Regions from separate parts of the Kluyvera sp. 1366 genome, predicted to be linked through region 1. Evidence: predicted binding sites of a transcription regulator. Region 1 holds the regulator's gene; each other region holds the start of a gene.
The links. Region 1 encodes LexA, which represses DNA repair genes until DNA is damaged. Its sites were predicted from a motif close to TNCTGTATGTACATACAGNA; they were not measured.
Positions count from the first base shown of each region.

Region 2: dinB (DNA polymerase IV) is a predicted target of LexA. The motif match lies at 1,186-1,205, and genes of this name have one in related genera.
Region 3: ACVLVH_RS14585 (metal-dependent hydrolase) is a predicted target of LexA. The motif match lies at 1,658-1,677, and genes of this name have one in related genera.
Region 4: metR (HTH-type transcriptional regulator MetR) is a predicted target of LexA. The motif match lies at 1,320-1,339, and genes of this name have one in related genera.

Region 1 is NZ_JBTRDW010000011.1:74,249-77,370, reverse strand. Features, by position in the region: gene dinF (MATE family efflux transporter DinF) at 1-867, opposite strand, end outside; gene lexA (transcriptional repressor LexA) at 1,004-1,618, opposite strand; gene ACVLVH_RS21400 (diacylglycerol kinase) at 1,724-2,092, opposite strand; gene plsB (glycerol-3-phosphate 1-O-acyltransferase PlsB) at 2,220-3,122, shown strand, end outside.
Region 2 is NZ_JBTRDW010000004.1:481,062-484,183, forward strand. Features, by position in the region: gene dinB (DNA polymerase IV) at 117-1,172, opposite strand; gene dpaA (peptidoglycan meso-diaminopimelic acid protein amidase) at 1,417-2,160, shown strand; gene ACVLVH_RS11630 (class II glutamine amidotransferase) at 2,131-2,898, opposite strand; gene lpcA (D-sedoheptulose 7-phosphate isomerase) at 2,947-3,122, opposite strand, start outside.
Region 3 is NZ_JBTRDW010000006.1:89,696-92,817, forward strand. Features, by position in the region: gene kduI (5-dehydro-4-deoxy-D-glucuronate isomerase) at 1-782, shown strand, start outside; gene kduD (2-dehydro-3-deoxy-D-gluconate 5-dehydrogenase KduD) at 796-1,557, shown strand; gene ACVLVH_RS14585 (metal-dependent hydrolase) at 1,698-2,288, shown strand; gene ACVLVH_RS14590 (L-cystine transporter) at 2,439-3,122, shown strand, end outside.
Region 4 is NZ_JBTRDW010000008.1:23,156-26,277, forward strand. Features, by position in the region: gene metE (5-methyltetrahydropteroyltriglutamate--homocysteine S-methyltransferase) at 1-1,236, opposite strand, end outside; gene metR (HTH-type transcriptional regulator MetR) at 1,372-2,304, shown strand; gene ACVLVH_RS18020 (YehS family protein) at 2,398-2,877, shown strand; gene ACVLVH_RS18025 (carboxylate/amino acid/amine transporter) at 3,011-3,122, opposite strand, start outside.

The sequences.
Region 1 (3,122 bases):
GTAGGCAAATCCATCCAGCGCGTATGCGGTGAAAGTGAGGAACATCAGCAGCACCGCGTTGACTGCCACTACATCCGGCCCAATGCGTGCGCCAAGGATGGTGAGCGACGCGAAGCAGATTTGCAGCATCAAAGAACGCAGCATAATGTCGCGATTGAGGCGGAATAGCCGCGCCGCATCGCCGCGCCAGCTGCTTTTGAGTAAAGCAAAGTGGATACCGCGCATCTTCAGCACCCGCGCCACCATCCACAAACCCACGCCCAGCGTGACATATTCTGCCAGCGCGGTAGCCGCCGCCGCTCCGGCGACACCCCAATGCAGTTTGAGCACGAACAGCAGATCCAGCAGGATATTCACCAGGTTGCCGATGATTAGCAGCACCATCGGTGCCCGCGCGTACTGCACGCCCAGCAGCCAGCCAAGAATCACCAAATTGGTCAAGGTTGCGGGCGCACTTAGCCAGCGAATCTCAATAAATATTTTCGCCTGTTGCTGCACTTCCGGGCTGCCACCCATTAAAGCTGCCGCCAGGCTGCTGACCGGCGTTCGCAGCACCATAAACAGCGCACCAAAAACCAGCGCAATCAGTAGCGGTTGTATTAAGGCGCGCGCCAGCGCCGTTTTGTCATTGGCGCCAAATGCCTGAGCGGTGAGTCCGGTGGTGCTCATGCGCAGGAACAGCAGGAGCATAAAGATGAAGCTGGTGGCGGTTGTGCCCACGGCGACGCCACCGAGGTAGATTGGGCTATCGAGATGACCAATAACGGCGGTATCCACCACACCCAGTAATGGGACGGTGATATTTGACAGGATCATCGGCAGCGCTAGCCGCCAGAGCGTTTTATCTGAGGAGGAAAACAGCTGCATTAGCCCATTCCGTTGTGTGCGGTAATCAGCGTAATGGCGCCAGAATGAGCCGCAGAAAGAGTCACAGAGAAGTAAAACAGCAGACTGCGGTCAGCGCAAACACGCACCGCCGCAGTTAAAGTGGATCAGAAACTGATCAGAGCCACTCGCCGTTGCGCACAATCCCGACAGCTAAACCTTCAACGGTTAGCGACTGCTCACGGGTATCCACGACAATCGGCTGAAAATCGGTGTTTTCAGGTAGCAGATGGACAATCGCACCCTGCTTTTTCCAGCGTTTCACTGTGACTTCATCATCAATGCGCGCCACGACAACCTGGCCGTTACGCACTTCCTGCGTTTTGTGTACCGCTAACAGATCGCCATCCATAATGCCGATGTCTTTCATCGACATACCGCTCACGCGCAGCAGGAAATCGGCGCTCGGTTTAAAGAGGTTAGCATCCACCTGATAGTGGGCTTCGATGTGTTCTTGAGCCAGCAAAGGTTCACCGGCAGCGACGCGGCCAATCAGCGGCAGCCCTTCGCTCGGTTCTTCTTCCATCAGCAAACGAATTCCGCGCGATGCGCCGGAAACAATTTCAATTACGCCTTTACGCGCCAGCGCTTTCAGATGCTCTTCGGCAGCATTGGGCGAGCGGAAACCCAGTTGCGCAGCAATTTCCGCACGCGTTGGCGGCATGCCCGTCTGGTTAATATGGTCGCGAATCAGGTCATAGACCTGTTGCTGCCGTGCAGTTAACGCTTTCATCCCGCCCCCTGGTTGTTTATACAGTCGCTGTGAGTATATACAGGTATTCGCGAAATGAAAACCGTAACAGAGGGAAAAATCAGCGGTTTGATGAATCTGGAATCCCTATCTCAAATGCGTCCAGAGCAGCGCGCTCCAGACGAACAGAGCCAGTAAGATAGTCAGCAATACGGCAGCCGATCCCATATCTTTGGCGCGGCCCGCGAGCGGATGTTGCTCCTGCCCGATGCGGTCGACCACCGCTTCGATAGCACTATTAAGGATCTCAACGATGATAACCAGCACTACCGAGCCAATCATCAGGATGCGGGAAAGGGTATCTACATCCAGCCAGCAAGCCACGAGAATGGCCACCAGCGCGGCAATGGCTTCCTGCCGAAAAGCGGCTTCGTGCTGCCATGCGGCACGCAGGCCCTGCCAGGAATAACCGGCGGCTTTCACTATTCTTACTAAACCGGTGACGTTATTTGCCATGTCTATGGAACCCTTGAACTATTTTGACGTCAATGTGTGGGCAGTATGAGGCGGCAGAGCCACAGACCTTCGCTGCGCTTTCTGGTATGCTTGCCGCGCTTTGCTAACAAGAGGCTTAAAGTTGTCTATGTCAGGTTGGCGTAAACTCTATTACAAATTATTGAATTTACCACTCTCTATTTTGGTAAAAAGTAAGGTCATTCCGACCGATCCTATCTCTGAACATGGGATCGATCCGACACGTCCGGTGATGTATGTTTTGCCTTATGATTCAAAGGCTGACCTGCTCACACTGCGTGCTCAATGCCTGAAACATGATCTGCCCGATCCGCTGGCTCCGCTGGAGATCGATGGCACCCTGCTGCCGCGCCACGTGTTTATTCACGATGGCCCACGCGTAATTCCCTATTTCGTGGCCAATCCCGAATCGGTAAAGCTGTTCCACGATTATCTGGATTTGCACCGCAGCAACCCGCAACTCGATGTGCAAATGCTGCCGGTCGCGGTGATGTTTGGTCGTGCGCCGGGACGTGAAACCTCCGGTGAATCCACGCCGCATCTGCGCGTGCTCAATGGCGTGCAGAAGTTCTTCGCCATTTTGTGGCACGGCCGCGACAGCTTTGTTCGCTTCTCGCAAACCGTTTCGTTGCGCCAGATGGCGACCGAGCACGGCACCGATAAGTCGATTGCCCAAAAGCTGGCTCGCGTGGCGCGCATTCATTTTGCCCGCCAACGTCTGGCCGCGGTCGGCCCGCGTCTGCCTGCACGTCAGGATCTCTTCAACAAGCTGTTACAATCCAAAGCGATCGAAAAAGCAGTAGAAGATGAAGCGCGCAGCAAAAAGATTTCGCATGAGAAAGCCCAGCAGAACGCCATCGAAATGATGGAAGAAGTGGCGGCGGACTTTTCTTATGAAGCGATTAAAGTCACTGACCGCGTGATGGGCTGGCTGTGGAGCCGCCTGTATCAGGGCATCAACGTGCATGGCGGTGAGCGCGTGCGTCAGCTGGCGCAGGATGGTCATGAGATT
Region 2 (3,122 bases), on a different contig from region 1:
TCGGCGTTGTCTTCTCGCTTTCATGCTGGCGGGAGAGGGAACCGATCGGCGCGGTTTGTTTTACTCCTTCTCCCGCTGGCGGGAGAAGGCCGGGATGAGGGGCAGCGCGCACAATCTCACAACCCCAACACCAACTGCCGCTCCAGCTGCGGATCCACCATCGTGACATGCAATCCCACCAGCCGCACGCCGCGCCCTGCTCTGCGTTCATCCCACGCCTGACGCGCCACCGCGATCATGTCGTCTTTATTCAGCACCGGCCAAACGTGCTCCTGCGTGGTTTGCTGGAAATCATTGAACTTCAGTTTCACGCCTTGTCGGGCGATCTGCCTATCCGGCTTGATGGCGGTTAAGCGGCGATCCAACTCCGCATAGAGAAAATCAATAATCTCCAGACACTGCTCCCAGCTGTGAATATCTTCCATCAGGGTACGTTCAACGCCGAGCGATTTGCGTTCGCGCTCAACCACCACATTGCGCTCATCCACGCCGTTGCTGCGTTCCCACAAAATACGGCCAAACTTGCCAAAGCGTTTAAGCAGCAGCGCCAAATCGGCGCGCTGCACATCCGCGCAGGTGCGCAAGCCCATCTCTTCCAGCTTTTTAGTCGCCACTTTACCCACGCCAGGAATTTTACTGAGCGGCAGCGTCAGTAGAAAATCGGACATCGCGTCCGGCGTAATCACATATTGCCCGTTGGGTTTGTTGAGATCGGAGGCAATCTTGGCGAGAAACTTGACCGGCGCGATGCCGGCGGAAGCGGTCAACCCGGTTTCACGCAGGATATCGGCGCGAATCGCCTGCGCCATTAATGTCGCCGAGCCCTGACAGTGCAGGCTGTCGGTCACATCCAGATAGGCTTCATCCAGCGACAGCGGTTCAATCAGCGAGGTGTAACGTGAGAAGATGTCGCGGATCTGGCGGGAGGCTTCTTTATAGGCATCAAAGCGGCCGGGCAGCAGCCGCAGATGCGGGCAGAGTTTCAGCGCCATGCCGGTCGGCATCGCGCTGCGCACGCCATATTTACGTGCCGGATAGTTCGCGGTGCTGATCACGCCACGTTGCACGCGGCTGCCGCCAATGGCGATAGGAATATCACGTAAAGAGGGATCGTCGCGCATCTCAACCGCTGCATAAAAGCAGTCCATATCGACATGAATAATTTTGCGCATACGCCCTCCCAGATACTGGATAAGTATACAGCAGCGAAAAATATCGGCAATATTTGTTGAGAGCGAGATTAAAGTTTACAAATTAGTGGTCGTATTCCTTTTAGGAACGCGCCATTTTCTCGGACACTGGCTTGATTAAAAGCCAGACAATGTTAATGTTGCGCTGCGATAGCGGATATTTCCGATAATGCAATACCCGGACGCACAGCGTCATCGTCTCTCTCCACATCAAGGTATCTACAGAATGGGCAGAATCGCATTAACGCTTGCGATGATTCTTATGCCGCTCCTTAGCTGGGCAATGAACCCCGAGCCTACGCAACCGCTGGCTCCGGTGAGCAAAGAGTTAAAGAAACAACTAATTGGCACCCCCGTTTTTATTCAGATTTTCAAGGAAGAGCGTACGCTGGAACTGTACGGCAAAATCGGGAATGAATATCGTCTGCTGGACAGCTATCGCATCTGTAATTTCTCTGGCGGTTTAGGACCTAAACGTCGTCAGGGCGATTTCAAAAGTCCGGAAGGCTTTTATAACGTTAAGCTGAACCAGTTAAAACCGGATAGCCGTTTTTATCGCGCTATTAATACCGGTTTTCCCAATCAGTACGATCGCGCTAAAGGCTATAACGGTAACTATTTAATGATTCACGGCGATTGCGTGTCAGTGGGCTGCTACGCAATGACGGATGCATCGATGGATGAGATCTTTGCCTATACCAACGCCGCGCTGCGTAATGGTCAGCAGGAGATTCAGGTCAATATCTATCCGTTCCGCATGACAGACAGCAATATGCAGCGTCATAAATACTCGACGTACATTAACTTCTGGCGTGAACTGCAGCCGGGCTATGCGTACTTCGCTAAGTACCGTGTGCCGCCTACCGTGAACGTGACGGCCACCGGCCAATATGCGGTGAACAGCACGCCGGTGATCGCTACACCGGATGCTGCCTCGAAATCATTCCTGGCGCTCACCCAGGCAAAATAGTGCCCACTCGCCTGGCACTATCCGGTGCCAGGTTTCATTGCCCGTCAGCGGTTGCGTAGCAATCACCGTTACCACATCTTGCGGCGTCGTCTGCTGCTGAAAATCAATTTCCACATCCTGATCGAGCAACGTCGCTTTGCCAAACGGCGCCCGGCGCGTAATCCAGTAGAGATTGGTCGAACAGAACGCCATCAGATAGCGCCCATCCGATAACAGCATGTTGAACACGCCCTTCTCACGCATTTCTGCTGCCAGCTCGGCAATGTAGCGGAACACCGCTGGCCAGTTGCCCGGCGTGCGTGGATAGCGCTCGGTCAGTTTGTGCAGCATCCAGCAAAATGCTTTCTCGCTGTCGGTTTCACCAATCGGACGAAATGGCCCGGTATCCAGCTGACGATAACCTTTGAGCTGACCATTGTGTGCGTAGGTCCAGTTGCGGCCCCACAGCTCACGCGTGAACGGATGGGTATTTTCCAGCGACACCTCACCGCGATTCGCCTGGCGGATATGCGCCACCACCGAATGCGATTTGATCGGGTATTCCTGCACCAAACGGGCTATCGGCGAGTTAAAGCTCGGCTGCGGATCTTTGAAGGTGCGGCACCCTTTTCCTTCGTAGAACGTGATGCCCCAACCATCTTTGTGCGGCCCGGTTCCACCGCCACGCTGCACCAGACCGGTAAAACTGAAACAGATGTCCGTGGGGACATTGGCGCTCATCCCGAGCAATTCGCACATAGCAACCGCCTTAAGTTAGATCCTCTCGCGCGCGGCGAGAGGAACGCATCATGACTTAACCATCTCTTTTTCAATCAACAGCATCAGAATATGGATCACTTTGATGTGGATCTCCTGAATGCGGTCGGCATAGCCAAAGTGCGGCACACGAATTTCGATATCCGCTGAACCTGCCATCTTGCCGCCATCTTTGCCGGTCAGAGTAATCACTTTCATGCCTTTCG
Region 3 (3,122 bases), on a different contig from region 1:
GCTTACGCCGTGAGTTTCTGATCGACAAGATTTTCGACGCCGACAATTACACCCTCACTTACAGCCATATCGATCGCATCATTATCGGCGGCGTGATGCCGGTGCAGAAACCGGTGACTATCGGCCATGAAGTGGGTAAGCAGCTGGGCGTAAGTTACTTTCTCGAACGCCGCGAACTCGGCGTAATCAACATCGGTGGACCCGGGGTGATTGAAGTGGATGGTAAATCCTGGGAGATTGGTCAGCAGGAAGCGTTGTATGTCGGACAAGGCGCGCAGAGCGTGATTTTCCGCAGCAGCGATGCCAGCCGCCCGGCGAAGTTTTACTACAATAGCGCGCCGGCACACGCCCATTATCCAGACAAAAAAATCACCCTCGACGAGGCAGTGAAAGCCACGCTCGGCGACGCGGCCACCTCGAACCGCCGCACCATTAACAAATTCATCGTGCCCGACGTGTTGCCAACCTGCCAGTTAACCATGGGATTAACCCGCCTTGATGACGGCAACTTGTGGAACACCATGCCGTGTCACACCCACGAACGTCGCATGGAAGTCTATTTCTATTTCGATATGGCCGACGACAGCGCCGTGTTCCACATGATGGGCCAGCCGCAGGAGACGCGTCATCTATTGGTCCATAACGAGCAAGCGGTGATTTCACCGAGCTGGTCGATTCATGCGGGCGTGGGAACGCAGCGCTATACCTTTATCTGGGGCATGGTGGGTGAAAACCAGGTATTTGATGACATGGACCACGTCAACATCAGCGCACTGCGCTAACAAGGAGCGAATCATGATACTCAACGCATTTAATCTTGCAGGCAAAATCGCGCTGGTCACCGGCTGCAATACCGGTTTAGGACAAGGTATGGCGCTGGGTCTGGCGCAGGCGGGATGTGACATTATTGGCGTTAACCGCGCCGGACCGGATGATACGCAGGCCAAAGTTGAGGCGTTAGGCCGCCGTTTTTGGTCAATTCAGGCCGATCTGACCAAGCCGTCCATCGTGCCGCAAATTGTTGAACAGGCGGTGGCGCAGGCCGGTCGCATCGATATCCTGGTGAATAACGCCGGCATCATTCGCCGCGAAGATGCACTCAACTTCAGCGAGCAGGATTGGGATGATGTGATGAACATCAACAGCAAAAGTCTGTTCTTCCTGTCACAGCAGGTCGCCCGGCAGTTTATCGCGCAAGGCAATGGCGGCAAGATCATTAATATCGCCTCGATGCTGTCGTTCCAGGGCGGCATTCGCGTGCCTTCTTATACGGCATCAAAAAGCGCAGTGATGGGGTTAACCCGTTTGATGGCCAACGAATGGGCGAAGCACGGCATCAACGTTAACGCCATTGCGCCGGGCTACATGGCCACCAATAACACGGAACAGCTGCGCAGCGATGAGTCACGCAACGAGGAGATTTTAGGCCGCATTCCATCAGGTCGCTGGGGTATTCCGGACGACATGATGGGCCCAATTGTGTTCCTCGCCTCCAGCGCCTCCGACTATGTGCAAGGTTATACGTTGGCCGTCGATGGCGGATGGTTAGCGCGCTAGGCTAACCCGTTCTTTTCCCGCGTCATTGTGACGCGGGAAAGTGAAAAATATTAACGCTTCGTTACAGCGTCACCATTCTCATTCACTGGATAAATCCCTATACTGGATGCATCGACAGTTTTATGCAGCCAGGTTCCATCATGACGGCCGAAGGCCATATCATTTTTGCCATTGCCAGCGCCATTTTTGCCAAGCGCGCGGAGCTGACGCCAGTATTGGCCAGCGCCGACTGGTGGCATTTAGTGCCTGCTGCGCTGTTAACCTGCCTGCTGCCCGATATCGATCACCCTAAATCCGTGTTAGGCCAGCGCTTAAAGTGGCTATCGCATCCCATCGCCCGCATCTTTGGTCATCGCGGTTTTACCCACAGTTTGCTGGCGGTGGCGGTGAGTTTGTGGCTATTCCAGATCAATGTGCCCGCAGACTGGTTTCTTCCCGCCGACGTGCTGCAAGGCATGACGCTCGGCTATCTCAGCCATATTGTCGCCGATATGCTCACGCCCGCCGGCGTGCCGCTGCTGTGGCCCTGCCGCTGGCGCTTCCGTTTGCCCATCCTGAATAGTCAAAAAGGTAACCAGCTGGAGCGAGCACTTTGCCTGGCGCTGGTCGGTTATGCGTTGTGGTTCCCGCCCGGCATGCCCTCTTTTGGTGCCAACGGCTGGCCGGAGCAACTGTTCAATACGCTACAAAATGGCGTCGGTCGGTTGGTTAATGGTCAAAACGGTCAATAAGCAGTCGAATCAAGCGTTAAAGTTATAAAGCATTCTTTTTGGGTATAAGCCCGCCCCACGCTGAACTGATAACATTCCAAATATTCCCTAACCGGGACTTACTGTTTTTCGTGCCATCCCAGGATGGCGCGTCACACTCTGGAGTTGAGCATGGATTTTCCCCTCATTATTAATATCGTGGCGTTTATCGCACTACTGATTCTGCTGAATCGGATTGGCAACCAAAGCTGGAGCCTGTCCAAACGCGTGCTGACCGGTTTGGTTTTCGGTGTGGCCTTTGGTCTGGCGCTGCAAACCATCTATGGCGAAAACAGCCCAACCGTGAAAGCGTCGATTGGCTGGTTCAATATCGTCGGCAACGGCTACGTGCAATTGTTGCAGATGATCGTGATGCCGCTGGTGTTCGCCTCGATCCTGAGCGCGGTCGCACGTCTGCACAATGCCTCATCGCTGGGTAAAATCAGCGTGCTGACCATTGGCGTGCTGCTGTTTACCACCGCAATTTCCGCGCTGGTCGGCGTGCTGGTGACCGGCCTGTTTGGCCTGAGCGCTGAAGGTCTGGTGCAAGGTGCGCAGGAAACCGCGCGTCTGAGCGCGATTCAGAGCAACTACGTGGGCAAAGTGGCTGACCTCAGCACGCCGCAGCTGCTGCTCTCCTTCATTCCGAAAAACCCGTTTGCCGATCTGGCGGGCGCCAATCCCACCTCGATCATCAGCGTAGTGATTTTCGCCGCCTTCCTCGGTGTGGCGGCGCTGCAACTGCTGAAAGATGACAAGGTCAAAGGCGAGCGCGTGATGGTGGCGATCGATACCCTGCAATCCTGGGTCATGAAG
Region 4 (3,122 bases), on a different contig from region 1:
GGAGTAGCTGCTGGCACGTTCAACGTCTCTGGCCTGAATTTTCGCCAGACGCTCGCCGACTGCGGCGTTGTGAACGCGCGTGGAGTTGGCACGCGCACGAATCGGTGCGCTCCACTCAACCAGCGAAGCGGCATCGTTGTTGTTCAGTGCATGACTCAGCAGTGCAAGCTCAGTGCACTTCTGCAGAGCAAAGGCGAACCAGCTTTTCACTTCCTCATCGAGGCGCGTTTCCACGCTGAGGTCGATTGGGCTGTGCAGCAGTGAGCAGGATGATCCAATCCACAATTGTTGACGCTGCCCCACCAGCGGCTGCAGGCGCGTAAACCAGCTGCTGAGATCGGCACGCCAGACGTTACGGCCATTGATTACGCCGACGGAGAGCAGCCAATCCGCGGGAATCTGCTGGTTCACCTGTTGGATGTCGTCTTTGCCGTGGACCAGGTCAACATGCAGACCTTGCACCGGCAGCGCTTTGATCACGTCGAGATTCTGACCGATGCTGTCGAAATAGGTGGTGAGCAGCAATTTGCTTTCGCCCTGCAGCGCGTCGTAAGCCGGTTTGAAGGCATCGCGCCACGCTTGCGGCAGTTCCAGCGCCAGTGCTGGCTCATCGATTTGTACCCATTCGATGCCGCGTTTTTTCAGTTCAGCCAGCACCTGTTGGTAAACCGGCAGAATGTCTTTGAGCAGTGACAGGCGCTCGAACGACGTACCTTTCACTTTACCCAGCCACAAATAGGTAACCGGACCCAGCAGCACCGGTTTAATCTTGTGCCCGAGCGCCAGCGCTTCATCAACCTCATCCAGCAACTGAGTCCAGGTCAGTTTGAACTGCTGCCCTTGGGTGAATTCCGGCACCATGTAGTGATAATTGGTGTTGAACCATTTGGTCATTTCCGCCGCTGCCGCCGGTTCACCGCTTGGTGCGCGGCCACGGCCAAGGCGGAACAGCGTGTCGAGATCGACCGAGCCATCCTGATTTTGGTGACGAGCTGGCACGTTACCCAGCAGCAGGCTGGTGGTGAGCACGTGATCGTACCAAGCGAAATCGCCGACTGGCAGCAGATCCACGCCCGCCTCTTTCTGCTGTTGCCAGTGACGGGCGCGCAGTTCACGCCCCACCGCCAGTAGCTCTTCCTGTGAGCTTTTACCTGCCCAATAGCTTTCCTGTGCTTTTTTCAATTCACGACGCAATCCAACGCGAGGGAAACCGAGAGTGTGGTTCAGAATGGTCATTTTCTGTTCTCCAGATATTCTTAACTGAATAGGGGGCAGAGATGTTTAGCCGTCCAGATGTTTACACCGCCATAATCTGCGGGTACTGTATGTTCCTCAAGCGCAATTTGTTCAATCTCGATGTGAAGGATTCTCATGATCGAACTCAAACACCTGCGGACGCTGCAGGCGTTACGGAACACCGGCTCGTTAGCTGCCGCCGCCTCCCAGCTTCATCAGACGCAATCGGCGTTATCCCACCAGTTCAGCGATCTGGAGCAGCGGCTGGGTTTTCGCCTGTTTGTGCGTAAAAGCCAGCCGCTGCGTTTTACGCCGCAGGGAGAGATTTTGCTGCAGTTGGCTGAGCAGGTTTTACCGCAGATTCAGCAGGCTTTGCAGGCGTGTCATGAGCCGCATCAGGCCACGTTACGTATCGCCATTGAGTGTCACAGCTGTATTCAGTGGCTGACGCCCGCGCTGAATAATTTCCGCCAGAGCTGGCCGCAGGTGATGATGGATTTCAAATCCGGCGTGACCTTTGATCCGCAACCCGCGTTGCAACAGGGCGAGCTGGATGTGGTGTTGACCTCCGATATTTTGCCGCGCAGTGGATTGTTTTATTCACCGATGTTCGATTTTGAAGTGCGTTTGGTGATGGCACCGGATCATCCTTTGGCGCAGCTTGAGCACATTGCTCCGGAAGATATGGCCGATGAAGTGCTGATGATTTATCCGGTGCAGCGTCAGCGTTTGGATGTGTGGCGCCATTTCCTGCAGCCTGCGGGCGTCAGTCCAGCCTTGAAGAGCGTCGATAACACGCTGCTGCTGATTCAGATGGTGTCGGCGCGCATGGGCATCGCCGCGCTGCCACATTGGGTAGTAGAGAATTTTGAGCAGCAGGGTTTAGTGGTGACCAAGACCCTAGGCGATGGTTTGTGGAGCCGCTTGTATGCCGCCGTACGCGAAGGCGAGCAGCGTCAGCCGGTAATGGAAGCCTTTGTGCGGTTTGCCCGTCAGCACGCCTGTGAACATCTGCCCTTCGTGCGCGATGCCGCGCGTCCCGGCTCACTGCAAATCACCTCATCCTGATGTTGTTGGGCGGCGAAGGTCGCCCGCGCTGTTATCCCTGCCCCGCCTGCTCTATAATGCGCCGCCTCAACCCGCGACCAAGAGAGTTTCACCATGATGAGTAACGATGTTCTGCGCAGCGTGCGCTATATGCTGGATTTGAGCGATAGCAAAGTGGTGGAGATTTTTGCCCTGGCGGGAAGTGAAGTGCCGCTGGAAGACGTGCAGGCGTGGATGAAGAAAGATGACGATGCCGCGTTTCGCAAGCTGCCAGATGTATTGATGGGATATTTCCTTAACGGTCTGATTTTTTACCGTCGCGGTAAGAGTGAAGATGCGCCCGCGCCTTCGATTGAGCGCCGCATGAATAACAACATTTTCATGAAGAAATTGCGTATCGCCTTTGAGCTGAAGACCACCGATATTCCGGATGTGCTGCTGAAAGCGAACTTTAAGATCTCACAGGCTGAAGTTGGCGCGATTTTCCGCAACCCAGATCATAAGAATTTCCGCGAATGCGGCGATCAGATTCTGCGTAATTTCCTGAAAGGGTTGACGATGATTCATCGTCCGGGGCCGGCTAAGAAGGGTTAATCGCTTCTTTGTTCGAGCCGGGTCAGGGATAGCGCAGCAGATCGCAAAGGGAAACCACTTCCTTGTGGATCAGCCTCGCCATCCATGGCTCGGATGCTTTGCTCCACTGCCGCGCTATCCCTTCCCTTTTAGCCTATGCGTTGCTTTTCTTACCTAATACCCAGCGTTTGTGCACATAAAGGGATGCGAAAATCACGGCGGCACCGGCGAGAAAACTTGGCCAATGCGGTTTCTCCTGCCAGATC